2 regions of the Stenotrophomonas sp. Steno-C18 genome follow, and region 2 is predicted to be linked to the other one. Evidence: riboswitches for the same ligand, from Rfam matches in the RefSeq annotation. Region 2 holds a riboswitch; the other holds the start of a gene.

Region 1 (15,485 bases), on a different contig from region 2:
CAGCAGCGCGCCTGGTGTGTGATCCCGGTGGCTGCATCGTGATCCACCGTTCCTCAAGCCGTCGCCAGAGGTTCGCAACCCCACTGTCGAGAGGCTTTGCCATGTCCCGTCGTTCCTCGTCGCGGTTGTCCGCGCGTGCCCTGTTGTCCCGTCGTCGCCCGCTGGCCGTCGCGCTGGCCCTGTCCGCCCTGGTCGCCGGCCCGTCCGCCGCCGAGGGCGTTGCCGCCGCGACCGACATCGACACCGTGCATGTCACCGCCGAACAGATCGCACGCCAGGCGCTGGGCACCTCGGTGATCACCTCGGTGGACCTGGAGCGCCTGCCGCCGGCCAACGACCTGTCCGAAGTGATCCGCCGCATGCCGGGCATCAACCTCACCGGCAATACCGCTTCCGGTGCCTACGGCAACTTCCGCCAGATCGACATCCGCGGCATGGGCCCGGAGAACACGCTGATCCTGATCGATGGCCGCCCGGTGAGCTCGCGTGATTCGGTACGCATGGGGCGCAGCGGCGAACGCAACAGCCGCGGCGACAGCAACTGGGTGCCGGCCGAAGCGGTGGAGCGCATCGAAGTGCTGCGTGGCCCCGCCGCCGCGCGCTACGGGTCCGGCGCTTCCGGTGGCGTGGTCAACATCATCACCAAGAAGCCGACCGGTAACCTGACCGGTTCGCTCACCCTGTACGGCAGCCAGGCCGAGCACAGCGCCGAGGGGGACAGCGAGCGCGTTGGCTTCCAGTTGTCCGGCCCGCTCAGCGAGCGCCTGTCCTTCCGGCTGTTCGGCAACATCAACAAGACCGACCCGGATGCACTGGAACTCAACCAGGACTTCGCCACCGGCGTGACCCCGCCGGCCGGCCGCGAGGGCGTGCGCAACCGCGACATCAGCGGCCTGCTGCGCTACGACATCAACGACGACCACGTGGTCGAACTGGATGCCAGCGTCAGCCGCCAGGGCAACATCTATTCCGGTGAACGCGGCGTCAGCGGCGACGGTTTCCAGCGCCTGAACGACCTGTTCGGCGCCGAGACCAACATCATGCTGCGCCGTTCGTTCGGCCTGACCCATCGCGGTCGCTACGACTGGGGCACCTCGCGCATCACCGCCGCCTACGAGGACACCGACAACACCCGCCTCAACGAAGGCCTGGCCGGCGGACCGGAAGGCTCGATCAACGAGAACGCCAGCTTCTCCACCTCCGAGCTGACCTCCGCGCGGGTGGACGGCGAGATCAACGTGCCGCTGGGCTGGGGTGGCATCGACCAGGTCGCGACGGTCGGCTTCGAATACCGCGACCTGAAGCTGGATGACCCGTACTCGGTGACGCAGAGCTCCAGCAGCGGCGGTGGCATCCCGGGATACGGCGGCGCGCGCACCGGCAAGACCGACCAGCAGTTCGCCGCGGTGTTCATCGAGGACAACCTGTACTTCGGTGACCGCTGGACGGTGACCCCCGGCGTGCGCTTCGACCATCACTCGCAGTTCGGCAACAACCTCAGCCCCAGCCTCAACGTACAGTTCAAGCTGGCCCAGGACTGGGCGATCAAGGGCGGCATCGCGCGTGCGTTCAAGGCGCCGAACCTGTACCAGGCCAACCCGGACTACCTGTACTACACGCGTGGCAACGGTTGCCCGGTGCTGAGCCCGAACATGGGCTCGGGCTGCTACGTGATGGGCAACGCCGACCTGGATCCGGAAACCAGCATCAACAAGGAGATCGGCATCGAGTGGGCGCCGGACAACGGCTGGCACGCCTCGGTCACCTATTTCCACAACGACTACAAGGACAAGATCGTCGCCGGCCAGGACCGCATCGGCGTGACCAACGACACCAAGGGCCAGGTGTTCCAGTGGACCAATGCGCCCGAGGCGATCATCCGCGGCGTGGAGGGCAACCTGAAGGTACCGCTGGTCGGCGGCGGCGACGTGCTGTCGTGGAACACCAACGTCACCTGGATGATCGAGAACGTCGACAAGACCACCGACCAGCCGCTGTCGATCATCCCCGAGTACACCATCAACACGTTCCTGGATTGGCAGGTGAACACGCAGCTATCGTTCATGCTGACCGGCACCTTCTACGGCAAGCAGGAGTCGGCCACGCAGTCCAGCACCACCGGTGCGGTGCTGCCGCCGGACACGCGTGGTGCCTACGACCTGTGGAGCCTGGGCGGCCAGTACCGGATCACCCCGAAGGTGCGCGTGGGTGGCGGCGTGAACAACCTGTTCGACAAGCGCCTGTTCCGCGAAGGCACCACCAGCACCAGCGCCACCGGTGCGGGCGCGGCCACCTACAACGAGCCGGGCCGCAGCTACTGGGTCAACCTGACGGTCGGCTTCTGAGGGCGGTGGCGATGCACAGGGGCACGCACGGCGCGCTGCGCCGTGCCATGGCGGTGATGGCCATGGCGATCATTGCAACCACGACGCTGCTGGCAGCGCCGCCGCTGGCGGCACAGCAGCGCAATCCCGCGCAGGTGATCGGCGAGACGGTGGCCGACCGCAGCTCTGCGCACTACCGCTTCGAGCGGTTCGTGGTGAGCAGCGCCGACGGCAGCCGTCGCTGGCGGGTGAACCTGGGGATCCCGGCCGGCAAGGCGCCGGCCGCGGGTTTCCCGGCGATCTGGATGCTGGACGGCAATGCGGCATTGATCGAGTTCGATGACAGCGTGCTGGAAGAACTGGCGCGGACCACGCCGAGCCTGCTGGTGTTCGTCGGCTACGACAACCCGTTGCGCATCGACTCGCCGGCACGCACCCGTGATTACACGCCGTTCGCCGATGAAGGCGAGGATGGCACCGTCTCCGGCGGGGGCGCCAATGCCTTCCTGGACGTCCTGGAACGCCAGGTCCGGCCGGAAGTGGCGCGCCGGGCCGCGCTGGACGCCAGCCGGCAGACGCTGTGGGGGCATTCCCTCGGTGGCCTGTTCGTGCTGCACGCGCTGTACACCCGCGCCGGGGCGTTCCAGACCTATGCCGCGGCCAGTCCATCGTTGTGGTGGACGCAGGGCGCGATGCTCGGCGCACCGGAACGGCAGTTCATCGCCAACAATGCCGGCCATCACGCACGCGTGCTGCTGATGCTCGGCGGCGGCGAGCGCACGCCGGACTTCAGCAACCGCGACATGGGCAATCCGCGGGTGCAGGCCCACCTCAAGCGCATCTCCGGCGCGCCCTCCGGGGCCGCCACCGCGCTGGGCACGCGACTGCAGCAGGTGCCGGGACTGGACACCGAGTACATCGAGTTCGACGGGCTCAGCCACGGGCCGATGTTCCGCGCCTCGTTGATGCGCACCCTGCATCGGGTGGCCGGCATCGGCGACCGCAGCGGCGAGCCGCGTCCCTGAGCCGCAACCGCGGCCGACCTTCGCACACGGCGGCCGATGCGCCGCCCGCCAGACAACCCAGGCCGCGTTATGGCCCAGGCAATCACCCCACCCGCACGCCAAGGGCGTGCATCGATCGATGAGGTAATGCGCCATGGCAGTCATCCCTTCCCGTTTCCCGCGCCCGGCCGTGCTCGGCCTGGCCCTGCTGCTTGCGACCGGCGCCGCCGGCGCACAGGTATTCGGCCAGCCCGACGTCGACTTCAAGGGCAGCGTCCGCGCGACCGCGCCGGTGGTGCTGCCGGGCAGTGAAACCGGCATCGAGGGCAGCGGCTTCACGCCGGGGCAGAAGGTCACCCTGCAACGCGGTGACAGCGTGCTCAACGCGCAACCCTACGTGGCCGATGGCGAAGGCCGGTTCCGGGGAACGTTGCGCATCCCGGCCGATGCGGCCGTCGGCGCGCAACCCATCGTGGTGCGCGCCAGCAGCCCGGACGCGGCGTCGATCTTCGCGCTGAAGGTTTCGCGGGAGGTGCCACTGTCCGGCCAGGAGCGCATCCAGGCCGCCAGCAACCGGTTGGTGCAGGGCCTGTACCAGGTGGCCTACAGCCCCGCGAGCAAGGCCGCGTTCGTGACCAGCGCGGTGGGCCGCCCACCGGTGAAGCAGTCCGAACTGCTCAAGGTCGACCCGGAAACCCTGCAGGTCCTGGCCCGCGTCTCGCCGCAGGCGGCACCGGCACCGGCCGCGCAACCGGGCCAGCCCGCGCGCGAAGGCGGGGTGTTCGCCGTGTACGGGGTCGGCGTGGATGACACCCATGGCAACGTGTGGGTGACCAACACCCGCCAGGACACGGTCGCCGTGTACCGCCAGTCGGACCTGGCGCTGGTCAAGCAGTTCCCGGTGGGGGCGGTGTCGCATTCGCGTGACGTGGTCATCGACCCGCAGCGCAATCGTGCCTATGTCTCGGCGACCGGCGAGGATTTCATCAGCGTGTTCGACACGCGCACGTTGCAGCAGCTGGACAACATCACCCTGGCTTCGGGCAAGCGCGGCGAGAGCTTCACCCCGACCAGCCTGGACATCGATCCGGCCACCGGCAAGGTGTACACCGCGAGCCTCGGCTCGGCCGAGGCGGCGATCATCGACGGAGCCGCGGGCAAGGTGGAGAAGGTGATCGCGCTGGGCAACGCGCGCAGCGCGATCGGCGTGGCCTGGAACCCGCTGGCCAAGCGTCTGCTGGTGGTCGCGCAGGGCAGCGACAACCTGCTGGTGGTCGATCCGGAAAGCGGCAAGGTCGAGCACGATGTCTACGTCGGTGCCGGTGCGTTGAACGTGTCCTACAGCCCGGCCACGCGCCTGGCGTATGTCAGCAACCGCGGTGCCGGCACGGTGACGGTGGTGGACGAGGCCGGCAACATCGTCGCCAACCTCGATGGTGGCACCTACCCGAACCACGTCAGCAAGGGCCCGGGCACGGCGATGTTCGCGATCAACAAGTCGCGTGGCGAGGACGATGCCAAGGGTGATCGCATCACCCGCTTCATCCCGACCCGGGAGTAACCGCCACGCCGGCACGCGACGTCGTGCGGGCATGCGGGAGGTGCCGGCGACGGCATCTCCCGCCCTGCCATGAAAGGGCTTGCCGTGGCACGGACCGCGCGCGCAAGCGCCACCAACGAGGAACCCCTGATGAAGAACTCCACCATCCTGCCAACGGGATTGGGCCTGCTGCTGGCGGTGCTGGCAGTGGGTTGCAACCGTGCCCCATCGCCTACGCCGGCATCGCCCACGCCGGCATCACCCACGCCCTCGGCAACCGCTGGCGGCGGCGCCGACACCGCTGGCTTGCCGCAGGGCTGGAAGCGCGTGGCCGGCCAGGATGTCCCGCAAGCCACGGCGGCCACGCCGCGGCTGCCGGCGCGGGTACGCTCCGACGACGGTGCCGAGGTGGAGGTTCGCGACGTCGGCCGCATCGTGGCCGGCGGCGACGACGTGATCGCCGTGCTCGAAGCGCTGGGCCTGGCGGACAACCTTTACGCCGCGCCCGAGCGCTCGGCCACCGCGGCCGGCAAGGCCGCCGAGAAGCATTTCCTGTTCAACCGCACCACCGGCGTGGAAGGCGTGCTCAGCCTGGACGGCAGCCTGTTCCTGGGCAACAGCCTGCGCCGCCATGGCGTGCTGGCCGAGCGCCTGCGTGCCACCGGGCATGCAGCGGTGGTGATCGATGACCTGCAGCCGCCGCCGGACAAGGTGCGCAAGGTGGCCGAGGCGGTCGGGCTGCCCGTGCAGGGGCAGGCACTCGCCATGCAGGTGCAGGCGCAGATGGACCAGGCCGCGGCCATGGCTGCGCACAACCCACGGCGTCCGCGCGTGATCGCGCTGTCGGCCAGCGGTGCGGGAGGATTGCCGACCGTCGCCGGCGCCGACAGCGCGGCCAACCAGCTCATCACGCTGGCCGGCGGCATCAACATCGGCGAGGAGGCCGGGGTGGCCAATTACTCGCAGCTCAGCAACGAGGGCGTGGTGGCGGCAGCACCGGAGGTGATCCTGGTGACCGACAACGACCTGCGCCTGTTCGGCGGTGAAGCCGGGTTGTGGAAGGCGTATCCGACCCTGCGGCATACGCCGGCCGGCGCCGCCAACCGCGTCTGGGTGATGCCGGACATCGCGCTGAAGGCCACCAGCGTGGGCTCCGGCGCGGGCGCGCTCGCGCTGGCGCACGCCCTGGCCGAACTCGCGCGCGGATGATCGCCGGGCAGGTGCGGCGACCGAACGGTGCGCTGTTGCTGGTGTTGTTGGCGGCGGTGCTGCTGGCCGCGGTGCTGCTGTCCTTCGCCGTCGGCCCGCTGAAGCTGCCGCCTGCTGACGTCCTGCAGGCCATCGCCGCGCGGTTCGGGCTGGCCGATCCGCACACGGTCAGTGCCCGCGACATAGGCGTGGTCTGGCAGCTGCGCATCCCGCGCGCGCTGCTGGGAGCGCTGGTGGGCGCGTCGTTGGCGATGGCCGGCGTCGCCCTGCAGGGATTGTTCGGCAACCCGCTGGCCGACCCGGGCATCGTCGGCGTCAGCCAGGGCGCCTCGCTGGGTGCGGTGGCCGCCATCGTGCTTGGCGCCGGAACGCTGGGCGCCTGGCTCATTCCCCTCGCAGCCTTTCTCGGTGGCGCTGGTGCCACCACGTTGATCTACCTGTTGGCGCGGCCCGGGCGCGGTGAGGGCACTGCCACATTGCTGCTGGTTGGCATCGCCATCGGTGCGGCCTGCTCGGCGGCGGTTGGCTTCCTGACCTACATCGCCAGCGAGAGCGAACTGCAGTCGCTGGTGTTCTGGCAGATGGGCTCGCTGGCGCACGCGCGCTGGAACGACGTGGCAGCGGTGGCACCGGTGTTCCTGGTCGGCCTGCTGGCGCTGTGGCGCCTGGCGACGCCGTTGGACATGCTGGCCCTGGGCGAGCGCCAGGCGCGCCATATCGGTCTGGATGTGCCACGCACGCGGCTGCTGCTGGTGGTGTTCAGCGCGCTGCTGGTGGGCGCGGCGGTGGCATTCGCCGGCAGCATTGGCTTTGTTGGCCTGGTGGTGCCGCACCTGGTGCGCATGCTCGCCGGCCCGGGACACCGTTGGTTGCTGCCGCTGTCGGGCGTGACCGGCGCGTTGTTGATCGTGGTGGCCGATACCGCCGCGCGCACGCTCGATCCGCCTTCGGAAATCCCGCTGGGCCTGTTCTCGGCGGCACTGGGTGCACCGTTCTTCCTGTGGCTGGTGCTGCACAGGCGTGGCCGGGGGGCGGCATGAGCACGCCGTTGCTGGAGCTGCGCAATGCCGGGGTGATGCGGGGCAATCGCCGGGTGCTGTCCGGGGTGAGCCTGTGCCTGGAAGCCGGCACGCTTACCGCGCTGGTGGGTCCCAATGGCGCAGGTAAATCAACCTTGCTGGCGTTGCTGGCCGGTGATGCCGTGCCAGACCAGGGCAGTGCGATGCTGTCCGGGCGTGCACTGGCGGATTGGCCAGTGCGCGAACTGGCGTTGCAGCGTGCGGTGATGGCGCAGGATCACGCGGTGCGATTCGCCTTCAGCGTGCACGAGGTGGTGGCGATGGGGCGCTTGCCGCATCCGCCTGACCGCGAACAGGACGCACGCATCACCGCGCAGGCCATGGCCGAAGTGGAGGTGAGTGCCTTGGCCGGCCGCGACGTGCAGACGTTGTCCGGTGGCGAGGCCGCGCGTACCTCGCTGGCACGCGCGTTGGCGCAGTGCACGCCGGTGCTGTTGCTGGATGAACCCACCGCCGCGCTGGATCTGCGCCATCAGGAGCGCACGTTGCACAGTGCCCGTGAACTGGCCCGGCAGGGGCGCTGCGTGGTGGTGGTGCTGCATGACCTCAATCTGGCCTCGGCCTATGCCGACCGCATCGTGATGCTGTGCGAAGGCCGCATCGCTGCTGATGGCACACCACGTGTGGTGCTGACCCGCGACATCATCGGGCAGGTGTACGGGCAGGCGGTGCACGTGATCGAACATCCCACCCGTGGCGTACCGCTGGTGGTGCCTTGCGACGAATGATCGGCGGGGACTTTGCCGGTAACGCCTCCGCGGAGCACGGCCCTGCTCCATAACACCCAAAAAAATGCCCCGGCGAACCGGGGCATTCTTCATTGCTCGTTACCTGGTAATTACTTGGAGCGGTAACGCAGCGTCAGCTGGTACTCGCGGCCCGGCTGGTTGTACCAGGCAACGGTTTCGTACGCGCGGTCGAACACGTTGGCGGCCTTGGCCTGGACACTCCATGCATCGTTGATGGCGTACTCAGCGCGCACATCCACGGTGCCATAGCCGGCCAGACGCACCGTGTTGGCCGCGTTGTCGAAGCGGTGGCCGCTGCCGGCCGCGGTCACGCCCAGGCGCACCGGGCCGAAGCTCTTGTCCACGTCCAGGCGACCGCTGGTGCGCGCGCGGCGGGCCAGCAGGTTGTCGTAGGTGGCCGCGCCGGAGGTGTGGTCGCGCGGGTCGGTGAAGCTGGCCTGGGCGTTGATGTCGAAACCGGCCAGCGACAGGTAGCCGGTCAGCTCGGCGCCGCGGATGCGGGCCTCGGCGACGTTGACGATGTTGAAGCTGCTGTCGTAGCCGATCAGCTGGTCCACGCGGGTTTCGTACGCGTTCAAGGTCCAGTTCCAGTTGTCGGCGTACTGCGCGATGCCGATGTTCAGGCTCTTGGACTCTTCCGGCTTCAGGTCCGGGTTGCTGAAGCCCGGGTAGTACAGGTCATTGAAGGTCGGTGCCTTGAAGCCGGTGCCGGCGCTGGCGGTCAGGCGGAAGCCGTTGCCGAAGGCGAAGCCGTAACCCAGGCTGCCGGTGGTGTGGTTGCCGAACTGCTCGTTGTCGTCATTGCGCACGCTGGCCTGCAGCGAGTGCGCGCCGAACTGGCCCTGGTACTCGACGAACACGCCGAGGTTGTCGCGGTCCCCGATGTCGTAGGCGGTGGAGCTGGTGACCTTGTCGTTCTGCCAATCGGCACCGGCGGTCAGCTGCTGGCCTTCGGCGAACTGGAAGTCGCCCTGCACGCTGGCGGTGTCGCGACGGGTGTCGAAGTTGCTGGCGAAGGTGCGGCTGCCGTTGGCGGCGAAGTAGTTGTCGGCCTGGTCGCGGTTGCGGCCGACCTGTGCGGTCAGCTGGAACGCATCGGAAGCGGCCCATGCCAGCTTGCCGCCGTAGACCTGCTGGCGGTTGTCGGCCTCGTTGCCGCCGAAGATGCTGCCGTCGTATTCGTTGAAGCTGTCGGCGTTGAGCACGTGGCCTTCCAGGCTCAGCGTGTCGGTCAGCGCATAGCCGCCGCGCACGTTGATGGAGGTGTTGCGGTAGCCGTCGCGGTCCGGTTCATCGGCGAAGCAGCCAGCGCCCCAGCCAGCGGCGGTGCCGCGGCAGGCATTGATGCCATCGGTCTTCTGGTAGCCGCCCTGGGCCGAGATCCAGCCGCGCTCGCCACGGTTGCTGAAGCCGGCGCTGGCCTGGCGCAGGTTGTTGCTGCCGGCGGTGATGGACAGGTTCTGCTGCAGGCCCTGGCCGGCGGTGCGGGTGAAGATCTGGATCACGCCGCCGATGGCCTCGGAGCCGTACAGGCTCGAACGCGGGCCGCGCACGATTTCAACGCGCTCGATCTGGTCCACCGGCAGGTCCTGCAGTGCGGCCATGCCGCTGGTGGCCGAGCCCACGCGCACGCCGTCCACCAACACCAGCACCTGGTTGGAGTTGGTGCCACGCAGGAACAGCGAGGTGATCTTGCCGGTGCCGCCCTGGTTGGCGAAGTCCAGACCGGCGCGGCCGCGCAGCAGCTCCAGCACCGAGTTGGCCTGGCTGCGGTCGATCTGGTCGCGGTCGATCAGCTGCACCGGGATCACGCTGGCCTCGACGGCAACCGGGGTACGGGTGGCGGTGACGGTGACGTCGTCCAGGTCGGTGGTCCTGGACTGCGCGGCGGCAACGGCCGGCAGCGCCATCAGCACGGCGAGGGAGAGGGTGTGGTAATGCAGTTTCATGCTTGCTCCTGGGCCTGCGCGCTCCCGCGCAGACAAACGGGTGGGGCTGCCAGGAGAGGGAAGGGACGGAAGCAGGCGCGCACACGGCGCCGCAGCCGCCGCCATGCCCTCCGCATCGCAACCAGTCGGCTTTCGGGCCGGTCTCCGGACTCGCAGGCGAAGCAGCATGGCTGCTTCCGGTCAGGCGCCTTCCCGTGCCTTGCACAGTGGCGGTGTTGCCTGGCCTTGTCCTGCTTACCGTTGCGGGGGCAGCGCCGGAATGGCGACAGGCTGGAGATCCAGCCGTGCGCGGCACCGGCTTCCCGTTTCAACCCGCCAGCATGGCCGGTGGGTCACCCGAAAGTGCGCGCATTCTATGCCATTGGCCCTGACGGTGCCCGTGAATGCACATCACGCCCTGATGCGCGGTGTCCTGAGGTTCCCTGGCGTGGCGGTCCGCAATCCCGTGGCGGCGGCTAAAATGCCCGATTGCCTTGGCAGTATCGGAACACTCGTGACAGAAACATGGTTCGGGCAGGCCTGCGGGCTGCCTTCGCAGGAGCACCGGCAGCAGGCCATCGCCCGCCAGCGGCAGCTGACCAAGCCGGAAGGCGCGCTGGGCCGGCTGGAAGCCTTGGCCATCGAACTGGCGGCGCTGCAGGGCACGCCGCAGCCACAGGCTCGGCGGGTACCGGTGCTGGTGTTCGCCGGTGACCACGGCGTGGCCGCGCAGGGCGTCTCGGCCTATCCGGCCGAAGTCACCGTGCAGATGCTGCACAACTTCGCCGCCGGCGGTGCCGCCATCGCGGTGCTGGCGCGTGAGCTGGGCCTGCCGTTGCACGTGTGGGACGTGGGCAGCCGCGCCACGCAGCCGATCGCCGGCGTGGTCAGCGACAAGCCCCGACCGGGCACGGACGACTTCAGCGTCGGGGCGGCGATGTCCGCGGCGGATCTGCACGCGGTGTTCGACGCCGGCCGCCGTGCGGTGGATGCGGCCTGTGCCGACGGTGCCGACCTGCTGGTGTTCGGCGAGATGGGCATCGGCAACACCACCGCCGCCAGTGCGCTGGCCGCCGCGCTGGGGCCGCTGCCGCTGGAAGACCTGGTCGGTGCCGGCACCGGCTTGGACGCGGTGCGCATGGTGCAGAAGAAGAACATCATCGCCCGCGCGCTGTCCCTGCACGGCGAGGCGATCAACGCCGCGGCATCGCCCGGGATGGAAGCCCTGCAGCGCGTGGGTGGGCTGGAGATCGCCGCGATCAGCGCGGCGATGATCCGCGCCGCGCAGCGCAGGGTGCCGGTGCTGGTGGATGGCTTCATCGTTTCGGCGGCGGCGCTGGCCGCGGTACGCATCAATCCGGGCGTGCGCCCGTGGCTGCTGTTCTCGCACCAGTCGGCCGAGCGTGGCCACCTGCACCTGCTGGACGCGCTGCAGGCACAGCCGCTGCTGTCGCTGGACCTGCGGCTGGGCGAGGGCTCCGGTGCGGCGCTTGCGTTGCCGCTGGTGCGCATGGCGTGCGCGCTGCACAACGGAATGGCCACCTTTGCCGAGGCGGCGGTCGCCGATCGGGAGGGCACGCCATGATCCTGGACCTGATGCGACATGCCTCCACCGGCCGCTCCGGCCACCTGGACGGCCGTACCGACCCGCCCTTGATCGACGGCGCGATGGATGCGCTGTACCGCAGCCATGCCGGCATCGGCTGGAGCCGGGTGATCAGCTCGCCGCGCCGACGCGCGCTGGACACCGCGCATGCATTGGTGGCCGGCAGCAACCAGTTCTGCGAGATCCACCCGGACTGGGCCGAACTGGATTTCGGTGACTGGGACGGCCTGCACTTCGACCAACTGCCCGCCGAGCAGCTGGCCGCGTTCTACGAGGAACCGCACGACACGGTGCCGCCCAACGGCGAGTCGTGGCCGCAGTTCCAGGCGCGCGTGGAGGAGCAGCTGCATCGCCTGGTGGACGAGGACGACGGTGACGGCCAGCCGGTGCTGGTGGTCAGCCACGCCGGCGTGCTGCGGTTGGCGGTATCGCGCGTGTGCGGCATGCCGTTGTCGGTGTTGTGGGCGATGCGCATCGACTATGGCACCCGCGTGCGCCTGCGCGTGGAGCGCGGCGACGATGGCCGCTTGTGGGGCGAACTGCTGGAGTTGCGGCAGGCATGAGCATGCGCCGGCTGGTCCTCGCCATCCAGTTCCTGACCCGGCTGCCGACGCCGCAGGTACGGGACTTCCGCCAGGAGGACCTGAGCCGTTCGGCGGTGTACTACCCGTTGGTGGGAGCGATCATCGGCGTCCTGCTCGCGCTGCCGCTGTACGGCTTCGCCGACCGTCCGTGGCTGGCCGGGGTGCTGACCCTGCTGGTCTGGGTGTGGGTGACCGGCGCGCTGCACCTGGACGGGTTGGGCGATGTGGCCGACGCCTTCGGCGCATCGCATCGCGATCCGCAGCGTTTCCTCGAGGTCCTCAAGGACCCGCACATGGGCGTGTTCGGCGTGGTCACGCTGGTGATGCAGCTGCTGCTCAAGTTCGTGCTGCTGACCGAGCTGGCGGTCAGCCCGCTGTGGTACGGCATCGTGCTGGTGCCGGTCTGGGCCCGCTGGGGCACCTTGTGGTGGAGCCGGCGGTTGCCCTCGCTGCATGGCGCCGGCATGGCCGAGCGGTTTTCATGGCAGCTGAGCCTGCGTTCGATGTGGCTGTGGGCGGTGCTGCTGGCGGTGATCACCGCGATCGTCGCCTGGCCGTTGCTGGTCGCCCTGCTGCTGGTGCCGCTGGTGGCGTTGTACTGGCGTCGCCGGCTGGGGGGCATTTCCGGCGATTGCCTGGGCGCCAGCGTCGAGGTCACCGAAACGATGCTGCTGGTGGTGCTGGTGGTAGCGGCAGGCGTGTCCTGACAACACACGGTGTCGCGGGAGCGGCCTTGGCCGCTCCTGCACACAAGCGTGGCTCACTCCTCGCCGAAGCGGATCTCGCCGGTTTCCTCGGGCTCGTCCTGCGGCTGCATGCGCGTCTCGTGCACGGGGCCGGCCACCTGCGCGGCGCGCAGCGTGGTCAGCTCGCCGGCCACCGCTTCGTACTCGCAGACCAGTTGTTGCCGGCGTGCCTCGGGTACCTCCTGCCAGTGGCAACCCACCAGCGCGCCCTCCAGCGAATACAGCAGGTTGAGGCTGGGCTTGAAGCCGGCCCGGCGCACCTTCATGAAGGCGCCCACCGCACCGACCGCGGCGATGTCCTGTTCGGTGCGCAGGCCGACCTGGCGCAACCAGGCCGCGCTCTTCGGGCCGATGTTGCGCAGCTTGGTGGTGCTCACCGCAGCGCCTCGACGAAAACCTGCGCGATGGCTTCCAGCCCGAGCTGGTCATCGCCATCGAAGCGCGCCAGCACCGGGCTGTCGATGTCGAACACGCCGACCAGTTCGCCATCGCGTACCAGCGGCACGACCAGTTCCGAACGCGAGGCCGAGTCGCAGGCGATATGGCCCGGGAACGCATCCACGTCCTCGATGCGCTGGGTCTGGCGGGTGCTGGCCGCCGCGCCGCACACGCCCTTGTGCAGCGGGATGCGCACGCAGGCCGGCAGGCCCTGGAATGGCCCGACCACCAGTTCGGTGCCGTCGTAGAAGTAGAAACCCACCCAGTTCAACTGCGGCAGTGCGTGGTAGACCAGCGCCGACAGGTTGGCCGCGTTGGCGATCCGGTCGGTTTCGCCGTGTACCAGGGCGCGGGCCTGGGCCAGCAGCTGGGCGTACTGTTCCGGCTTGCTGCCGGTAAGCGTGTTGGTGCTGAACATCGTGAGAGTCTAACCGCGACGGGACCGGTGATTTTGCCACCGCAGGCGCATTGCCGCGCCGCCCGCGCGTCACTGCCTCCTGCAAGGCAGGCCGGTGGCGGCAACGGACGGGCAAAAAAAGACCCGTCAGCGGGAGGGGATGCTGACGGGTCTGGGATTGCGCGGGGGAGGGGACCGCGCAAATTCGGTTGCAGGTTCAGCGCGTCTTGCCGCTGGCCTTGGGCGTGGCGGTGAACGGCTGGCTGGCCAGTGCACCCAGCGCCTCGCTGGTCTTCAGGTTCAGGCCGATCACTTCCTGTCCGGCCGAGGCAAGGCGCTCGAAGTTGTCACGTGCCAACTGCATGCCCTTGGGCAGCAACGCCTGCAGGTCGGCCTGGGCGCCGGCCTGGGCCAGCTCACCGAAGAAGCCCGCGGTGGCATTGGTGTTCCGTTCCAGGGTGCGCAGCTGCACCCCGAACACGCTTTCGGCATTCTCCAGCGTCAGCCGGTTCGCGCGGTTGGCCGCGGCGGCGAGCTGCTGGGTGTAGCTGCTGAAATCGTTGAACTGGGCGGACATCACGGCGTTCCGGAAGGCCTTTGTTGCGTTGCAGCATAGCGCGGATTTTGCGCAGCGCAACACCGCGGGACGGATTTTTCTGACCCATTCAGTTTTGCGCGCCATTTCCCTGCCCTTTCGCCGCAGGCGGAGGGGAGGGGGGAGCGCTTGGCGCGGTGCCGGATGTCGGCAGTGATGCGCCGCCGATGCAAGTGGGCGGGCCGGTGCCTGTACTGGCTTCGCGGCCGAGGCCGCGCCTACGGCAGGGCTGGCGCCCTTCAGCTGCCGCGATAGCTGCAGCCGGAGGTGCAGGTCTCATGCACCACCACTTCACTGAGCAGCGGCAGCGAAGGCTTCAAGCGTTCCCAAATCCACATGGCCAGGCGCTCGCTGGTCGGGTTCTCCAGGCCGGGGATGTCGTTGAGGTAGTGATGGTCCAACTGGTCATACAGCGGCTGGAAAGCGGCCTTCAGGTCACTGAAGTCCATGATCCAGCCGGTGTCGGCGCCCGGTTCGCCGCTGACCCGCAGTTCCACGCGGAACGAGTGGCCGTGCAGGCGTGCGCACTTGTGGCCCGGCGGCACGTTGGGCAGCCGGTGTGCGGCTTCGAGGGTGAAAACCTTGAAAATATCCATGCGCGCAATTGTAGGGCGCTGACAGGCCACGTGCCGGCCGGTCCGATGCGGGCCGCGGACGCAGGTTTTCATATATTCATCCATCTTGATGAAGAGATGTAACTTTTCGTCATGTGTGGATGAGCGGAGGTTATTGGCCGGACATTTACCGCGCATGTCCTACTTGCCGGGCAATTTCCGCTTCCTCCCCCCCGAGCTCATGCCCAATCGTTCCCTGCTTGCCATCGCCGTCGCGGCTGCCGCCGCGGCGCTCTCCCCCCACGCCTTCGCCGAGGCCGCCAACGACAGCAAGACGCTGGAGGCGGTGCGAGTCACCGGCTCCAACATCAAGCGCAGCGACACCGAGACCGCCAACCCGGTGCAGGTGATCGAACGCCAGCAGCTGGAGGAATCCGGCAAGGCCACCGTCGCCGACCTGCTGCGCTCCATCTCCGCCAACACCGGCAACGCCGCCAACGAAACCAGCAACAGCGGCTGGGCCTCGGGCTCGGCCGGCATCGGCCTGCGTGGCCTGTCGCAGAAGAACACGCTGGTGCTGCTCAACGGCCGCCGCCTGGCCAACTATGGCTTCCCGTCCGGTGGCCTGTCCGACACCTTCGTCAACCTCAACGCGTTGCCGCTGGTGGCGGTGGAGCGCATCGAAGTGCTCAAGGACGGCGCCTCGGCCGTGTACGGTTCCGATGCGGTGGC
Region 2 (15,485 bases):
TGGCGTCGGCACGGCCTTCGACCAGGATCGCCTCGGCCTGGGCCGGCTCGGTGATCAGGCCCACCGCGATCACCGGCGTGCCGATCTGCGCCTTGATCGCCTCGGCGGCCGGCACCTGGTAGCCCGGGCCCACCGGGATCTGCTGGCGCGGGTCCAGTCCGCCGCTGGAAACATGCAGGAAATGGTTGCCGCGTGCTTCCAGTGCCTTGGCCAACGCGATGCTCTGCTCGACGTCCCAGCCGCCATCGACCCAGTCGGTTGCCGAGATGCGCACGCCCACGGCGACCGTGGCCGGCACAGCCGCACGCACGGCATCGAACACCCGCAGCAGCAGGCGCATGCGGTTCTCCAGCGAACCGCCGTATTCATCGGTGCGGTGGTTGCTCAACGGCGACAGGAACTGGTGCAGCAGGTAACCGTGCGCGGCATGCAGTTCGATCAGGTCCAGGCCCAGGCGCACCGAACGGCGGGCCGCCGCGGCGAACGCCTCGACCACGCCATCGATGCCGGCTGCATCCAGTGCCTGCGGGGTCGGCTCACCCTCCAGGAACGGCAACGCCGAGGGGGCCAGCACCTGCCAGCCATGTTCCTGGTCCGGTGCGATCGCCCGGCCCCCGTCCCACGGCAGGGCGGTGGACGCCTTGCGCCCGGCGTGGGCCAGCTGCACGCCGATCGGCATCTTCGACCAGCGCCGTACCGAGGCCAGCACCTTACCCAGCGCGGCTTCGGTGGCCTCGTCCCACAGGCCCAGGTCGGCCCAGCTGATGCGCCCTTCCGGCAGCACGGCGGTGGCTTCGAGGATCAGCAGGCCGGCACCGGACTGTGCCAGCTGGCCCAGGTGGATGGTGTGCCAATCACTGGCCTGGCCATCCTCGGCCGAGTACTGGCACATCGGCGCGATGACGATGCGGTTGGAAAGCGACAGCGGGCCCAGCGACAGGGGCGAGAACAGGTGGCTCACGGGAAGATCCGCAAAAAGTGGGGAGCGCACATTGCACGCCCCCGCCGGACCCGATTCAACCGGCGTGGTGGATCACTGCGTCTTGGTCCCGTCGAGCAGGAACCCCAGCGCCTGCGCGCAGGGCATCTGCACCTTCAGCGACAGCAGGTGATCGGCGCGGGTGCGGCCCAGGTTCACCGCCGCGATCGGCAGGCCGGCCTTGGCGGCGGCATCGACGAAACGGAACCCGGAATAGACCATCAACGATGACCCCACCACCAGCACTGCATCGGACTGCTGCAGGTGCGCCTGCACCGCCGCCACGCGTTCGCGCGGTACGTTCTCGCCGAAGAACACCACGTCCGGCTTGAGCAGGCCGCCGCAGTGCTCGCAGTCCGGCACCTGGAAGGCACTGAAGTCGGTTTCCAGGTCGGCATCGCCGTCCGGCGCCATGCCGGCGTCGAGCCGGTCCCAGCCGGGGTTGGCGGCGAGCAGGCGCACCTGCAGCTGTTCACGCGACGAACGTGCTTCGCAGGCCATGCAGCGCACCTGGTCCAGCCGCCCGTGCAGGTCGATCACGGTCTGGCTGCCGGCACGCTGGTGCAGGCAGTCCACGTTCTGGGTGAGCAGCAGTTCCACCCGGCCATCGGCTTCCAGTGCCGCCAGCGCGTGATGGGTGGTGTTGGGCCGGGCCAGGCCGAAGCGTGGCCAGCCGAGCAGGCTGCGGGCCCAGTAACGCTGCCGCGTCGCCGCCTCGCCCATGAAGGCCTGGAACGTCACCGGCGGGGTGCGTTTCCACTGGCCGTCGGCATCGCGGTAATCGGGGATGCCCGAGTCGGTGCTGCAGCCGGCGCCGGTCACCACCAGCAGGCGCCGGTGCCGGGCGATGAACTCCGGCAGTTCGGCCACCAGTGCGGGGGACAGGCCACCCAGCGGCGGTGGGGACGAGGTGGTCATCGCAACCGGGTCACAGCGGCGGCAGGGACGGCACGCTGGTCGGATGACCCTCGGCGTCGAGCGCGATCATCACGAAGGTACCCTTGGTGCACAGCTCGCGGGCACCGGTGAGCAGGTCCTCGGTCACCAGCTCCACTTCCACGTGCATCGAGCTGCGGCCCACGCGCACCACGCGGCCGATGGTTTCCACCATCTGGCCGATGCGGATCGGCAGCTTGAAGTCGACCTGGTCCGAGCGCGCGGTGACCACGGTACGGCGCGAATAGCGGGCGGCGGCGAGGAAGGCCGCCTTGTCCATCCATGCCAGCGCCTGGCCACCGAACAGCGTGCCCATGTGGTTGGTGTGGTTCGGGAAAACGATCTCGGCCATGCGTACTTCAACGGGCGGATCGGTCTGCGGGATCGGAGTCATGGGACGTCGGCAATGGGGGAATGCCGGGATGATACGCCGCACGGGCTGTGCGGCTGGTGTACGCCGATCACATCGGCTTCGCGGCCAAGGCTGTTCCTACGCGGCGATCCTGGCTTCGTCCCCGACTGCAATCCGAAAACAGGAACACCCCGGGCGTTCGCACCGGGGTGTCAGGTATAGCCGATGCGCGACGATCAGAACGCTTCGTCGAAGGACACCTCGCCCTGCACGCCGACCTGGTAGGCCGAGACGCGGCGCTCGAAGAAGTTGGTCAGCTCCTGCACGTCCTGCAGCTCCATGAACGGCAGCGGGTTGCGCACGTTGTACTTCTTGGCCATGCCCAGCTTGGCGAAGTGCTGGTCGGCGCAGTGCTGCAGGTACTGGCGCATGTCGCGGGTGGAGATGCCGGCCACGCCGCCGGACAGCACGTCCTCGGCGAACTGCACTTCGCACTCGATGGCTTCCTCCAGCATTTCGTAGACCTGCTGTTCCATCCTGGCGTCGAACAGGTCCGGCTCCTCGGCGCGGATGGTGCGCACGCACTCGAAGGCGAACTCCATGTGGCAGCTCTCGTCGCGGAACACCCAGTTGGTGCCCGATGCCAGGCCCGGCAGCAGGCCACGCGAACGGAAGTAGTACACGTAGGCGAACGCGGCGAAGAAGAACAGGCCCTCGATGCACGCGGCGAAGCAGATCTGGTTGAGCAGGAACTGGCGGCGCTCCTCGCGCGTCTCGATCCGCTTCAGGCCCTGGATGGAGTCGATCCACTTGAAGCAGAAGTCGGCCTTCTTCTTGATCGAATCGATGTTCTCCACCGCGGCGAACGCCTTGAAGCGCTCTTCCGGGTCCGGCAGGTAGTTGTCCAGCAGGGTCAGGTAGAACTGCACGTGCAGTGCTTCCTCGTACAACTGGCGCGACAGGTACATGCGCGCTTCCGGCGCATTGAGGTGCTGGTACAGGTTCAGCACCAGGTTGTTGGAGACGATCGAGTCACCGGTGGCGAAGAACGCGACCAGGCGGTGGATCAGGTGGCGGTCGGCCGGCGTCATCTTGTGGTGCAGGTCGGTGATGTCGATCTGGAAGTTGATCTCCTCCACCGTCCAGCTGTTCTTGATGGCGTTGCGGTACATCTCGTAGAAGTCCGGGTAACGCATCGGGCGCAGGGTCAGCTCGAAGCCGGGGTCGAGCAGCATCTGCTCACGTTTCTCGATCATTTCAGTTTTCCTTACATAAAAAGCTGGGCCACTTGAGTGGCCCAGCTTGTAGCTATTTACCGTTCCTTGTTGGACTGAGCCAAAACACTAGCTGCCAACTTTCGCGTAGCTTCCGAGTACTTTTCACTCGTGAGCACCTTTCCAGCCAGGCCTTCCACCTGAGATCCAGTCTGGCTACCGGTACCCCGTTGCGCCAAAGCCGACCCCGCAAGCCGTTTTGCTACTTGCGATGAAGCGCTATTGAGCAACGTTTTGGACGCAAGAGAAGCAACCGAACTGGAAGTTTCTTTAGTATTTTTACTCATTACAAACCTCGTGACTTTCTTAAGGATGCTTGAGCTCAAATCTTGATCCACACCTAACCTTTTCATTTGACAAAAAAGGTATAGTCGCCGAACTTCTTAGCCGAAGTAGCAGAGCAAGAACACCGTTCCCAAGCGATTGGTGTTTTGGCAAAGCACATGAAGGGGCCCGATCTGCAAATCGGGCCCCTTTTTTTTACTGGCAGGCTTCGCAGGCTTCCGGGTTTTCCAGCGAGCAGGCGACGGCTTCCACCGGCGTGTAGGCGCTGACCGTGGTCTTGGCGATCTTGGTCGCCGGGCGCGAACGCAGGTAGTAGGTGGTCTTGATGCCCTTCTTCCACGCGTACATGTACATGGACGACATCGCGCCGATGTTCGGGCTTTCCATGAACAGGTTGAGCGAGGCGGACTGGTCGATGAACGCGCCGCGGTCGGCGGCCATGTCGATCAGCGAGCGCATCGGCAGCTCCCACGCGGTGCGGTACACCTCGCGCAGCGTTTCCGGGATCTGCTGCAGGTTGCGGATCGAGCCATCGGCGAGCTTGATCGCATCGCGCATTTCGTCGGTCCACAGGCCCAGCTGCTTCAGCTCGCCGACCAGGTAGCGGTTGATCTGCAGGAAGTCGCCGGACAGCGTCTCGCGCTTGAACAGGTTGGACACCTGCGGTTCCACGCACTCGTAGCAACCGGCGATGGAAGCGATGGTGGCGGTCGGGGCGATGGCGATGATCAGCGAGTTGCGCAGGCCGTGCTGCTTGATGCGCGCGCGCAGGTCGTCCCAGCGCGCGGCGTCTTCCGGCACCACGTTCCAGGCGTCGAACTGCAGCTCGCCGTGGGCGGCGCGGGTGTCGTTGAACGAGGGGTGCCTGCCACGCTCGGTGGCCAGCTCGCACGAGGTTTCCAGCGCGTGGAAGTAGATGGTCTCGGCGATCTTCCTGGACAGCGCGCGGGCCGGCTCCGAATCGAAGGCCAGGCGCTTGCGGAAGAACACGTCCTGCAGGCCCATGCAGCCCAGGCCGACCGGGCGCCAGCGCAGGTTGCCGCGGCGGGCGGTCTCGATCGGGTAGAAGTTCAGGTCGATCACGCGGTCGAGCTGGCGCACGGCCAGGCGCACGGTCTCGGCCAGCTTCTCGAAATCGAAGTCACCGTGCTCGTCGAAGTGGTTGCCCAGGTTGATCGAGCCCAGGTTGCACACCGCGGTCTCGTCGTTGGAGCAGACCTCCAGGATCTCGGTGCACAGGTTGGACAGGTGGATGACGTTGCCCGGGCGCAGGGTCTGGTTGCTGGCCAGGTTGCACTTGTCCTTGAAGGTCATCCAGCCGTTGCCGGTCTCGGCCAGGGTGCGCATCATCCGGCCATACAGCTTGCGGGCGTTGATGGTGCGCACGGCCTTGCCCTGCGCCTCGGCCTGCAGGTAGGCCTGCTCGAAGGCCGGGCCATACAGGTCGGTGAATTCCGGCACCACGCGCGGGTCGAACAGCGACCATTCTTGGTCGGCCTCCACGCGCTGCATGAACAGGTCCGGCACCCAGTTGGCCAGGTTGAGGTTGTGGGTGCGGCGCGACTCGTCGCCGGCGTTGTCACGCAGCTCCAGGAAGTCCTCGATGTCGGCGTGCCAGGTTTCCAGGTACACGCAGGCCGCGCCCTTGCGCTTGCCCCCCTGGTTGACCGCCGCGACCGAGGAATCCAGCGTCTTCAGCCACGGCACGATGCCGTTGGAGTGGCCGTTGGTGGACCGGATCAGCGAGCCGCGCGCACGCACGCGGGTGTAGCTCACGCCGATGCCGCCGCTGAACTTGGACAGCTGGGCGATGTCGCCGTACTTGGCGTAGATGGACTCGAGCGAATCCTGCGGCGAGTCCAGCAGGAAGCACGAGGACAGCTGCTCGTGGCTGGTACCGGCGTTGAACAGGGTCGGGCTGGACGGCAGGTAGTCCAGGCTGCCCAGGCGCTGGTACAGCGCCAGTGCCTCGGGCACGTCCTCGCTCAGCGCGCTGGAGATGCGCAGGAAGAACTGCTGCGGGGTCTCGATGACCTTGCGCGAATGCGGGTGGCGCAGCAGGTAGCGGTCGTACAGCGTGCGCAGGCCGAAGTAATCGAAGTTCAGGTCGTACTCGGGGTTGATCGCATCGTTGAGCTTGCGCGCGTTGATCTGCACGAAGTTCAGCAGGCGGTCGTTGATCAGGCCCACTTCGTGGCCGCGCCCCACCGACTGCGAGAAGGCGTGGATTTCCTGGCCGGACACTTCCTTGGCGATGAAGTTGGCCAGCAGGCGCGCGGCCAGGCGACCGTACTCGGGCTCCTCGCCGATCAGCAGCGCGGCGGTGCGGATGGACAGCTCGTCCAGTTCCTGGGTGGTGGCGCCGTTGTACAGGCCGGAGATGGTGCGGGTGGCCACGCGCATCGGGTCGACCGAATGCAGCCCTTCGCAGCAGCGCTGGATCGCGCGGACGATCTTGTTCAGGTCCACCGGCTCGGTGTTGCCATTGCGCTTGGTCACGCTCATGGCGGTGGCGGTGGGCGGCGGGGTCAGTTCAAAGCCGGCCTCGGCCGGGGCGACTTCGGTAGCGGAAGTGGTCACGACGGTGTGTCCTTCATGGCGTGGTGCACGGGGTGCCTGCCCTCGCAGGAACCGGGGCCGGGCGGGTCGTGAGCATGGAAGGGCGGCGTCGCAGCGGCCGCGACGGCATCGACCCGGGGGTCGGCGTCAGCAGCTCCACGTCACCAGCCGTCTTCCCCTCGAAGACACCGCAGCCGGCACCGCGCGGTGTGCTTCGCGCGGCTGTCGGCAGGTCTTCGGACTCATGGGCATGAAGGCGGGGGCCTTCTCCTACTCCGCCGCTTCCCAAGGCCGCTGCCTCAGTGCTGTGTGGCGGGGTCGTTCCCAATTACCGCTGCGGGGCAGTGCCGGACTGGCCTGAAGGCGTCACCGGCTTCCCTTTGAATCCAGCGGGGAGCAAACCCGCCGGAACCGACGACCCACAAGATAGTGGGGGTGTATGACAGGGTCAACACGAAATGTTGTGAAATTTCGCCAAGCCTTGTGGCACAAGGGCTGCGCCGCAACTGTCCGGATAATCACGATCCGAACTGTCTGAATCGACTGCGCAGTCAAGGGGTTTGACGGATTTCTTTGTGCGGAAATCAGTTGTTCTGATGGCGTGAAAATCACGTCCCGCCGTCAGGCGTGACTTTCGACCGGGGCCAACCTGCCGCCAAGTCGCGAAGCTGGCGCCATCCCAAGGACGACATCGCCATGCGCACCGCTGCCCTCGCCACCCTGCTGCTCCTGCTCCCCGTCGCCGGCCACGCCGCCACGGTGAACGCCCCCTCTCTCTCGGCCGACCAATGTGGCGTGGAAACCGACTACGACGTGCTGGTCGATGGCGGCGGCATCTGGCTGCGACGCGACACGCAGGCGCTGCGCGAGATCGTCTTCCACGACGGCGAGCTGAGCATCGATGGCAGGATGCAGCCGGTCTCGGCGGCCGATGCCCAGCGCCTGCGGGCGCTGGAAAACGGCGTGCGCCAGTTGATGCCAGCGGTCACCGGGATCGCCACCGAGTCGGTGGGCATCACCTTCGATGCGCTGGACGCGGTGTACGAGACGCTGACCGGCGACGCCAACTCGCGCAAGGTACGCAAGCTGCGGCGCGAGGCCGAGGACTTCGTGGCGCATACCATCGGCCGCGGGCGCTGGGAACAGGACGCCTTCGACGAGGGCTTCGAGCAACGCGTGGAAGCCGCCGCCGAGTCGCTGGCCGGCTCGATGGCGCGCAGCGTGTTGTGGACGGTGTTCACCGGCGGCTCGGACCGCCTGGACAAGCGCGCCGACAAGCTCGATGCGGAAATGGAACAACGCCTGGAAGCGCGCACGCAGGTGCTGGAACGGCATGCGCAATCGCTCTGCAACCAGGTACTGGCGCTGGACCGGCTGCAATCGGCGCTGGAATTCCGCTACAACGGCCAGCCGCTGCAGATGATGCGCGTCACCGGCGATGCCACCGCCGCCGTGCACGAGCGGGAAACCGGCAACAGCATCCCGCTGCCGTAAGCGCGGCCGAGGTGCCTGCCATTGGCTTGGCAGCCGAAGCCGCGCCCATCGCAGCGCGGCGACGCCTCCCTCCGGATCAGCCCTTGGGCAACCGCGCCAGCTCCTCGCGGACCAGGCGCACCACCAGCTGGTCCAGCGTGTCGACCGAATAGTTGCTCACGTCATGCGTGGTCTGGGTGCCGGCACCGCTGGCCGGGTCGGCGGCGTCCTTGTAGGTCAGGAAGATGAAACGCCCGCCGGTGTACTGCGCGATCTGGCGTTGCACGATCTCGCCGGTGGTGTCCTGGCCGGACGCGGCCACGCTGAACACCTTGATGCCCTTGCCCAGCGCCGCCAACGCGGTCTGGTCATAGCGCGGCGGCGCGTAGTCCATGTGCGGCGGCGCATCGGCCAAGGACACCAGCACGCGGGTGGTCGACGGGCCGCGCCAGCTCAACGACTGCACCGCGTGGTTGAAGGCCTCGTTCATGGCCTCGGGATAGTCGCCGCCGCCATTGGCCTGCACGCCGTTGAGCACCTGCTGGAACGCGCCGACATTGCCGGTCAGGTCCCAGCCGCGCACGAAGTACTCATCACCGCGGTCGCGGTAGGTCACCAGCCCCAGGCAGATGTCCGGGTTGGACGGCAGCCGGCTGATGTCGCGCACGATGCCCTGCAGCGAGCCGCGCAGCTTGTCGATCTCATCGCCCATCGAACCGGTGGCATCGACCATGAACACCAGGTCCAACCGCGCACGGGCCGGCGGCGCGACGTCGGGCATCACCACCTGCAGCGCGTTCTTCTGCCCACGCTGCAGGGTCGCCTCCACGCTCCGGCCGCCACGGCGCACCTGCACCTGGTAGCGCGGCGTATCGCGGTCATCGAAGGCATTGGGGTGCACCCACACCTGGCCACCGGCATCGGTACGCGCCCACATCCGCGCGCCATTGCCGGCAACGACCGACACCTCCGCATCCGGCACCGGGCGGCCCCGGGTATCCACCACCTGCAGGCGCTGGCGCACGCGGATGTCGCGGCCCAGCTGCGCGGACTCGCCATGACGCTGCAGGAACTGCTGGAACGCTCCGAAGTCGGCGTTGTCGTCGACCACGCCGGCCGTCACCGGCACCTGCGACTGCTGGCGCACCGCGACCTCACTGGCGCGGCCGGCCGGCGCCATCGCCTTTGCCGAGGTCCGGTAAGCCGCATCGGCCGCCGGGGCCGGGCGCGGCACGGGCGCCGGCGGAGCCGGCGGCGACGGCGGCATGACCGCCTCGGACACCATCGCCGCTTCGCTCTCGGCGATGGCGTGGCGGCTGCGGCGGGTGTGCTGGACCTGGCCACGATCGGGGTCGGGCACTTCGCTCAGTACCGGGGTGTCGCTGCAGGCGCTGCCTGCCGGCGGCTGGAAGTTGGCGCGTGTTTCGCGCACGCGCTGCACGCCCGGTGCCTGCAGGTCGCCTTCCACCACGGACGACGGTGGCCCGGCGGTGCGCACGGTGGCCAGCACCGGCAAGCCGACCAGCAGGGTGACGGCCGCGGCCAGGGCCGCGGTACGGGCCGGGGACCGCTTCGATGCGTGGGTGTGCTTCATGGCGCTGGCTCCTGTGCCGATGTGGCGTGCGGATACAGGAACGGCCGGGGATGCGGAACGGGGTCAAGCGGTGGTGCGCCGTGGCGCCGAGCGTGGCCCGGCACTCCCGGCGGTGCCCTCAATGGCGGTGCGGGGTACCGAGGTACTCGGCGCTCTGCATCTCGATCAGGCGGCTGGCGGTGCGCTCGAAGGCGCCGGCCAGGCGGGTGCCCGAATACAACAGCGGCGGCGGATCCTGCGCGGTGCAGACCAGGTTGACCTGGCGGTCGTACAACTCGTCGATCAGATTGACGAAACGACGCGCCGCGTCTTCGTTCATCCGGTCGAAATGCGGGATGCCACCGAGCAGCACGGTGTTGAACTCGCGCGCGATCTCGATGTAGTCCGACGGGCCACGCGGCCCCTCGCACAACGCCGGGAAGTCGAACCAGACGATGCTCTTGCCGCGCCCACGCACCGGGATCTTGCGGCCTTCGATGGCGATGTTGCCGTTGCGCGGGTCGTCGCTGCCGCTCAGTTCCTTCCAGCGGCCCAGCAGCCATGCATCGCTGTCATCCTCCAGCGGCGCGCGGTACACCGGCGAGCGGGTCAGCGCACGCATGCGGTAGTCCTCGGTGCCTTCGGCGTACAGCTCCACGCAGTACTTCTGCAGCAGCGCGATCGCCGGCAGGAAGCCCTCGCGCTGCAGGCCGTTGAGGTACAGGTTCTCCACCGCGGTGTTGGAGGTGGTCACCAGCGTCACGCCCTCGGCGAACAGGCGCTCCAGCAGGCGCGCCAGCAACATCGCATCGCCGATGTCGGTGACGAAGAACTCGTCCAGCACCAGCACGCGCAGGTTGTTGCGCCACTCCTGGGCGATCTTGGCCAGCGGGTCGCTCTGGCCCTGGTGCTCGCGCAGGCGCTCGTGGATGCCACGCATGAAGCGGTGGAAGTGGGTGCGGTACTTCTGCTCGATCGGCAGCCCGTCGTAGAACAGGTCGACCAGGAAGGTCTTGCCGCGGCCCACGCCACCCCAGAAGTACAGGCCCTTGACCGGCTCGGGCTTCTTCCAGAAGGCGGACAGGCGGTCCAGCCAGCCGTCCTGCGCCGAATCCACCAGCGCCTCGTGGATGCGGTCCAGCTCGGCCAGCGCCGCATGCTGGGCCGGGTCATCGCGCCAGTCGCCACGGGCCACGCCGGCGGCGTAGCGTTGTGAGGGGGTCAGTGCGTCCATGCGGTCAGCTGCTGCTGTCGGGCAGCCAGCGCCGCACTTCATGCTGGATCGCGCCACGCAGGTCGATCAGCTTGCGATGGAAGAAATGCGAGGTGTCGGGCATGCGCACCAGCTGCGGCGGGTTGTCCAGCGACGCCAGCCACTGGTAGACCGCCTGCGCATCGACCACTTCGTCGGCCTCGCCCTGCACCACCAGCCAGTTCGACGGCGGCTGCACCTGGCTGAAATCCCAGGTCCTGCGGCCCACCGGCGGGGCGATCGAGATCAGGGCCTGCGGCTGCAGCGCACCGGCCGCACGCAACGACACGTAGGCGCCAAAACTGAAACCGGCCAGCCACAGCGTGGCGTCCGGCCGCTGGCTGCGCACCCAGTGCGCCACCGCGCGCAGGTCATCACCCTCGCCTTCACCGTTGTCATAGACCCCTGCCGAGGCACCGACGCTGCGGAAGTTGAAACGCACGGTGGTGATGCCCAGGTCGCGCAGCGCGCGCGAGACCATGGTGACCACCTTGTTGTGCATGCTGCCGCCTTCGATCGAGAGCGGGTGGCAGATGACGGCGATGACCGGCCGCGGCGCGGCGTCGCCATCGGGCAGGTCGACGGCGACCTCCAGCGGCCCGGCCGGGCCTTCCAGGGTCAGCGTCGCCGATTCGTGGGGGAATGGGGGCGTTTGCATGCAGCCATAATACCGGCCCCGACCGGCGGCATCACCGCCGTGGTCTTCACGGTAGCCGAAACAATGCATTTCCTGTTCCTGAGCGTGGCCTGCAGCGTGCTGGTGTCGGTGTTGCTGAAACTGGCGCCACGCCGCGGCATCGACATCGCCCAGGCCGTGACCTGGAACTACCTGGCCGCCAGCGTGTTGTCGCTGCTGGTGCTCAAGCCTTCCCTGCAATCGCTGCAGGGCGGGCACACGCCATGGCTGGCCCTGCTGGGCCTGGCGGTGGCGCTGCCCGGCATCTTCCTGGTGCTGGCGCGGGCGGTGCGGCAGGCCGGCATCGTGCGCAGCGACGTGGCGCAGCGGCTGTCGCTGCTGCTGTCATTGACCGCGGCGTTCGTGTGGTTCGGCGAACAGGCCAACGGCTGGAAGCTGGCCGGGTTGGCGCTGGGGCTGCTGGCCATCGTCGGGGTGAGCGCACGCAACGGCGATGCGACGACGCCGACCGGTTCGAGCTGGGGCTGGCTGCTGGGCGTGTGGGCCGGCTTCGCGCTGGTGGACATCCTGCTCAAGCAGGTTGCCGCCGCCGGCACCCCGTCGACATCGGCGCTGCTGGTGAGCTTCGGCATCGCCTTCGTGCTGATGCTGGCCTGGCAGCTGCAACGCCACTTCACCGGCGCCTCGCGATTGGATGCCCGCAATCTGGCCTATGGCCTGCTGCTGGGTGCGATCAACTTCGGCAACATCCTGTTCTACGTGCGTGCGCACCAGGCATTGCCGCACAGCCCGGCGACGATCTTCGCCGGGATGAACATCGGCGTGGTGTGCCTGGGCGCACTGGTGGGCGTGTGGGTGTTCGGCGAGAAGACCAGCGTGCTCAACCGCGTGGGCCTGCTGCTGGCGGTGGCGGCGATTGGCTTGATCGCGCGCGGGACGCTGTAGTGCTTCTTTCCGCGGTGAGGCTTCAACCGCAACGGCAACGGTACCCCTCCCCGGCCCTCCCCTGCGCCTTCGGCGCAAGGGAGGGGGCAACGCCTTTTCCTCCCTTTGCCTCAAGGGAGGGCGGTCTTCGCGTACGGGAACTTACGGCTCGAAGCCCAGCAGCAGCGGATCATGGTCCGAGCTGCGCCATGGGCCCGGGACGTTGCGGCCCTGGTAACCGGCCTCGTCGGCTTCATCGGCGTTGGTATGCCACTCCGCCGCGCCCTTCAGGCGCGCTGCCATGCCCGGGCTCAACAAGGCGTGGTCGAGGCGCCCGGTCAGGCCGTTGTAGACGTAGCTGTAAGGCTGCTCCACGCCGGCCAGCTTGAAGGCGTCCTGCCAGCCATCGGCGGCGAGCTGGCGAATCGGGTCTTCCATCGCATAGGCATTGAAGTCGCCCAGCAGCACGGCGTCCTTGCTGCCGCTGCCGGTCGGGTCTTCCTGCAGCCAGGCATTGAGCAGGCGGGCCGATTCCACGCGGGTGGCGTTCCAGCAGCCCTGCCCGTCGTTGCGGTCCGCATCGGCACCGCTGGCTTCCGAGCAGCCCTTGGACTTGAAGTGGTTGGCCACCACCACGAACGGCGTGCCCTTGCGGCCCATGCGGAACGCCTGCGCCATCGGCACGCGGCTGCGCTCGCCGAACGGCTCGCGCTCCAGCACCGCCGGCCTGCCGACCGGGCTCACCTTCGAGCGACGGTAGATGATGCCAACGCGGATCGGGTTGTCGCCCGGCCCGTGGCCGGCATCGACGAACGCCCAGTCGCCGTCCCTGCCCTGCCCTTCGTTGATCGCACGCACCAGCTGGTCGATCGCCGAACCGGGGCCGTAGCCGTCGTTCTCCAGTTCCATCAGCGCGGCCACGTCGGCGTTAAGGCTGCGAATGGTGGTGACCAGCTTGGCCTGCTGGGCCGCCTGCTGCTCGGCGGTCCTGGCGCCTCGCAGGGTCGGGTAGCCACCGCCCTTGCCGTCACCGTTGAAGTAGTTCTCCAGGTTGAACGCCGCGATGCGCAGGCCGCCGGCCACCGTCGGCGGCTGCTGCGGACGCTGCGCCTCGGCGACGGTCAGCGGTGCGGTCAGCTGCAGGCGGATGTCACCATCAAAACGCTGGTCGACGATGCCCTGCACGTCGGTGAGCTGCGCGCCGGTACGCAGCAGCGTGCCTTCGGCCAGGTACGGCACGCTGCGCGGATCACGTTGGCTGCTGCCATCGTCCAGGCGGATGCGACGGCGGGCGTTGTCGGCGATCACCGCCGCCTGCTCCGGGCTGCCGGCGACGGCCACTTCGCTGGGCTGCCACAGGCGGCCACCGAAGGCCGCGGTCAGCTCACCGTAACGCGACAGGCCATCCTGACCGGCCAGGGTCAGCGGCACGGCGATGCGGACCTGCATGCCTTCCAGGGCTTCCCAGTTGGCCGGCACGTCCTGCAGCACGGTCACCGCCGGGGCCGGGCGGGCGGCGATGGCGGTGACCTTGTCGGCCTGCAGGGTGGTCAGGCGGTTGTCGCTCTTGCCGGCCGGCAGCTCCTGCACGGTACCGGTGATACGCAGCCACTGCCCGGGCTGCACCGCCTGGTCCTTGGGCAGCTGCACGAACAAACCGTCGGAAGTCCCCGCATCGCCATCGCCGGCGTCCTGCACATAGATGCCACCCAGGCCTTCGCGCAGGTCGGCGCTCACGGCGGCCTCGATGGTGACGGTCTTGCCTTCATGGGCGCTGCGCGCGCCGTTGCCCTGGACCTTGCCGATCGGCAACATCGCTGGCGGGGCGGCCAGCGCAGGACCGGCGCAGGCCAAAGCCAGTGCCAGGGCGAGAAGGGTGGGGGTACGGCGCATGGGCAACTCCGGTTGGCGGCGGCGGGCAAACAAAAAGCGCCGCCCGTCGAGGGCGGCGCCGGATATTGTGCAGCAGCCGATGTGACCGCAAGCCACCGAATCTGGCGGCTTACTTCAGGTTGTCGAGCATCCAGTCCACGGCGGCGTGGATCTGCTCCTCGCTGAGCCCGGCATTGCCGCCCTTCGGCGGCATGATGCCGCCGTCCGGGCCGGTGTAGCCCTCGATGGCGTGCTTGTAGAGGGTGTCCTTGCCCTGCGCCAGGCGGCTGTCCCAGTGCGCGTGGTCCAGCGTCGGCGCCTTGCCCACGCCGGTGGTGTGGCAGGCGGTGCACAGGCTGTCGAAGATCGTCTTGCCGTCGAGGGTGCCGCCATAGGCACCGCTGGCCGAAGCCGCCGCGGCGGCGGCCGCTGCAGCCGCGGCCTGGGCCGAGGCACCGGTCGCACCCGCATACACCGCACCGATCGGCGCGATGCGCTGTTCAACGCGCTTGGCCACGGTGGGCGAGACTTCGGCGGGGATGGAGTGCTGCAGGAAGTACGCGAAGATGATCAGGCCAACCGTGATGACGGCCAGAATGACGATGACGATGGAAAAGCGCTTGAGAAACTCGAGGTCGTAATTCCGCACGTCTCAATACCCCAGGCGAGTAGTCGAAGGACTATGGCTGCCGGCGAGTATAGACCAGCGTTGGGCCGCGCCCGCAACGGGTACGCAGCCTCAATGAATGCGGCGATGCACCATCAAACCGGCTTCAAACCGGCAACGCGGCACCCGCGGCACGCAGGCACAACGTGCCGATCGCATCGACCAGATGCTCGCCATCGCGCAGGCCATCGCGGCTGGGGGCGACGGGCCCGACCAGTGCCTCGGTGAAGGCACCGACGATGCAGGCCGCGCTCACGTCCAGGTCCTGCGGCGGCAACTCGCCGGCATGCACGCCGTCGGCAAGGATGCGCTTGAACACGTCACCGAACAGGCGCCGGCAACGGATGCGCTCGGCCTCCACTTCCGGATCCACCGGCTCGGCGATGAAGGCATAGGCCAGCCATGGCCCGGCCATCGCGCGCCGCACGAACGAAGCCACCGCCGCGTGCAGGCGTTGTGGCGCCGGGCGCGCTTGCCCGGCAATCGCCGACAGGATCTCCAGCTCATGTTCCACCGCCGCGGTCAGCACCTCGACGAACAGCTCCGCCTTGGACGGGAAGTGGCGGTAGATCAACCCGGTGGAGACCCCGGCCTCGGCCGCCACGGCAGTGACCGGTGCATTGCGGTAGCCGCCGGCCGCGACCAGTCGCCGGGCGGCCGCCAGGATCGCCTCGCGGTTGCCGGCGAGGCGCTTTTCCATCA

Evidence for each region. Region 2 has a riboswitch for cobalamin ahead of AC06FE_RS06220 (ribonucleoside-diphosphate reductase subunit alpha). Riboswitches for the same ligand answer to the same signal wherever they lie in the genome.
Region 1: another riboswitch for cobalamin. It lies ahead of btuB (TonB-dependent vitamin B12 receptor); the one in region 2 lies ahead of AC06FE_RS06220 (ribonucleoside-diphosphate reductase subunit alpha).

The regions. Positions count from the first base shown of each region.
Region 1 covers NZ_JBWJOX010000003.1:411,359-426,843, reverse strand. The annotation lists gene AC06FE_RS09150 (TonB-dependent siderophore receptor) at 102-2,345, shown strand; gene AC06FE_RS09145 (alpha/beta hydrolase) at 2,357-3,349, shown strand; gene AC06FE_RS09140 (YncE family protein) at 3,483-4,889, shown strand; gene AC06FE_RS09135 (heme/hemin ABC transporter substrate-binding protein) at 5,019-6,077, shown strand; gene AC06FE_RS09130 (FecCD family ABC transporter permease) at 6,074-7,117, shown strand; gene AC06FE_RS09125 (heme ABC transporter ATP-binding protein) at 7,114-7,884, shown strand; gene btuB (TonB-dependent vitamin B12 receptor) at 7,995-9,854, opposite strand; cobalamin riboswitch at 9,973-10,209, opposite strand; gene cobT (nicotinate-nucleotide--dimethylbenzimidazole phosphoribosyltransferase) at 10,348-11,418, shown strand; gene AC06FE_RS09110 (histidine phosphatase family protein) at 11,415-12,002, shown strand; gene cobS (adenosylcobinamide-GDP ribazoletransferase) at 11,999-12,730, shown strand; gene AC06FE_RS09100 (TfoX/Sxy family protein) at 12,784-13,146, opposite strand; gene AC06FE_RS09095 (GAF domain-containing protein) at 13,143-13,625, opposite strand; gene AC06FE_RS09090 (phasin family protein) at 13,822-14,181, opposite strand; gene queD (6-carboxytetrahydropterin synthase QueD) at 14,439-14,795, opposite strand; gene AC06FE_RS09080 (TonB-dependent receptor plug domain-containing protein) at 14,995-15,485, shown strand, end outside.
Region 2 covers NZ_JBWJOX010000002.1:356,630-372,114, forward strand. The annotation lists gene AC06FE_RS06200 (NADH:flavin oxidoreductase/NADH oxidase) at 1-961, opposite strand, end outside; gene AC06FE_RS06205 (NAD-dependent protein deacetylase) at 1,034-1,897, opposite strand; gene AC06FE_RS06210 (acyl-CoA thioesterase) at 1,908-2,309, opposite strand; gene AC06FE_RS06215 (ribonucleotide-diphosphate reductase subunit beta) at 2,504-3,523, opposite strand; gene AC06FE_RS06220 (ribonucleoside-diphosphate reductase subunit alpha) at 4,022-6,331, opposite strand; cobalamin riboswitch at 6,596-6,816, opposite strand; gene AC06FE_RS06225 (DUF2884 family protein) at 7,082-7,879, shown strand; gene AC06FE_RS06230 (vWA domain-containing protein) at 7,956-9,452, opposite strand; gene zapE (cell division protein ZapE) at 9,571-10,665, opposite strand; gene AC06FE_RS06240 (alpha/beta hydrolase) at 10,670-11,341, opposite strand; gene AC06FE_RS06245 (EamA family transporter) at 11,405-12,265, shown strand; gene AC06FE_RS06250 (ExeM/NucH family extracellular endonuclease) at 12,407-14,137, opposite strand; gene AC06FE_RS06255 (c-type cytochrome) at 14,247-14,765, opposite strand; gene AC06FE_RS06260 (TetR/AcrR family transcriptional regulator) at 14,890-15,485, opposite strand, start outside.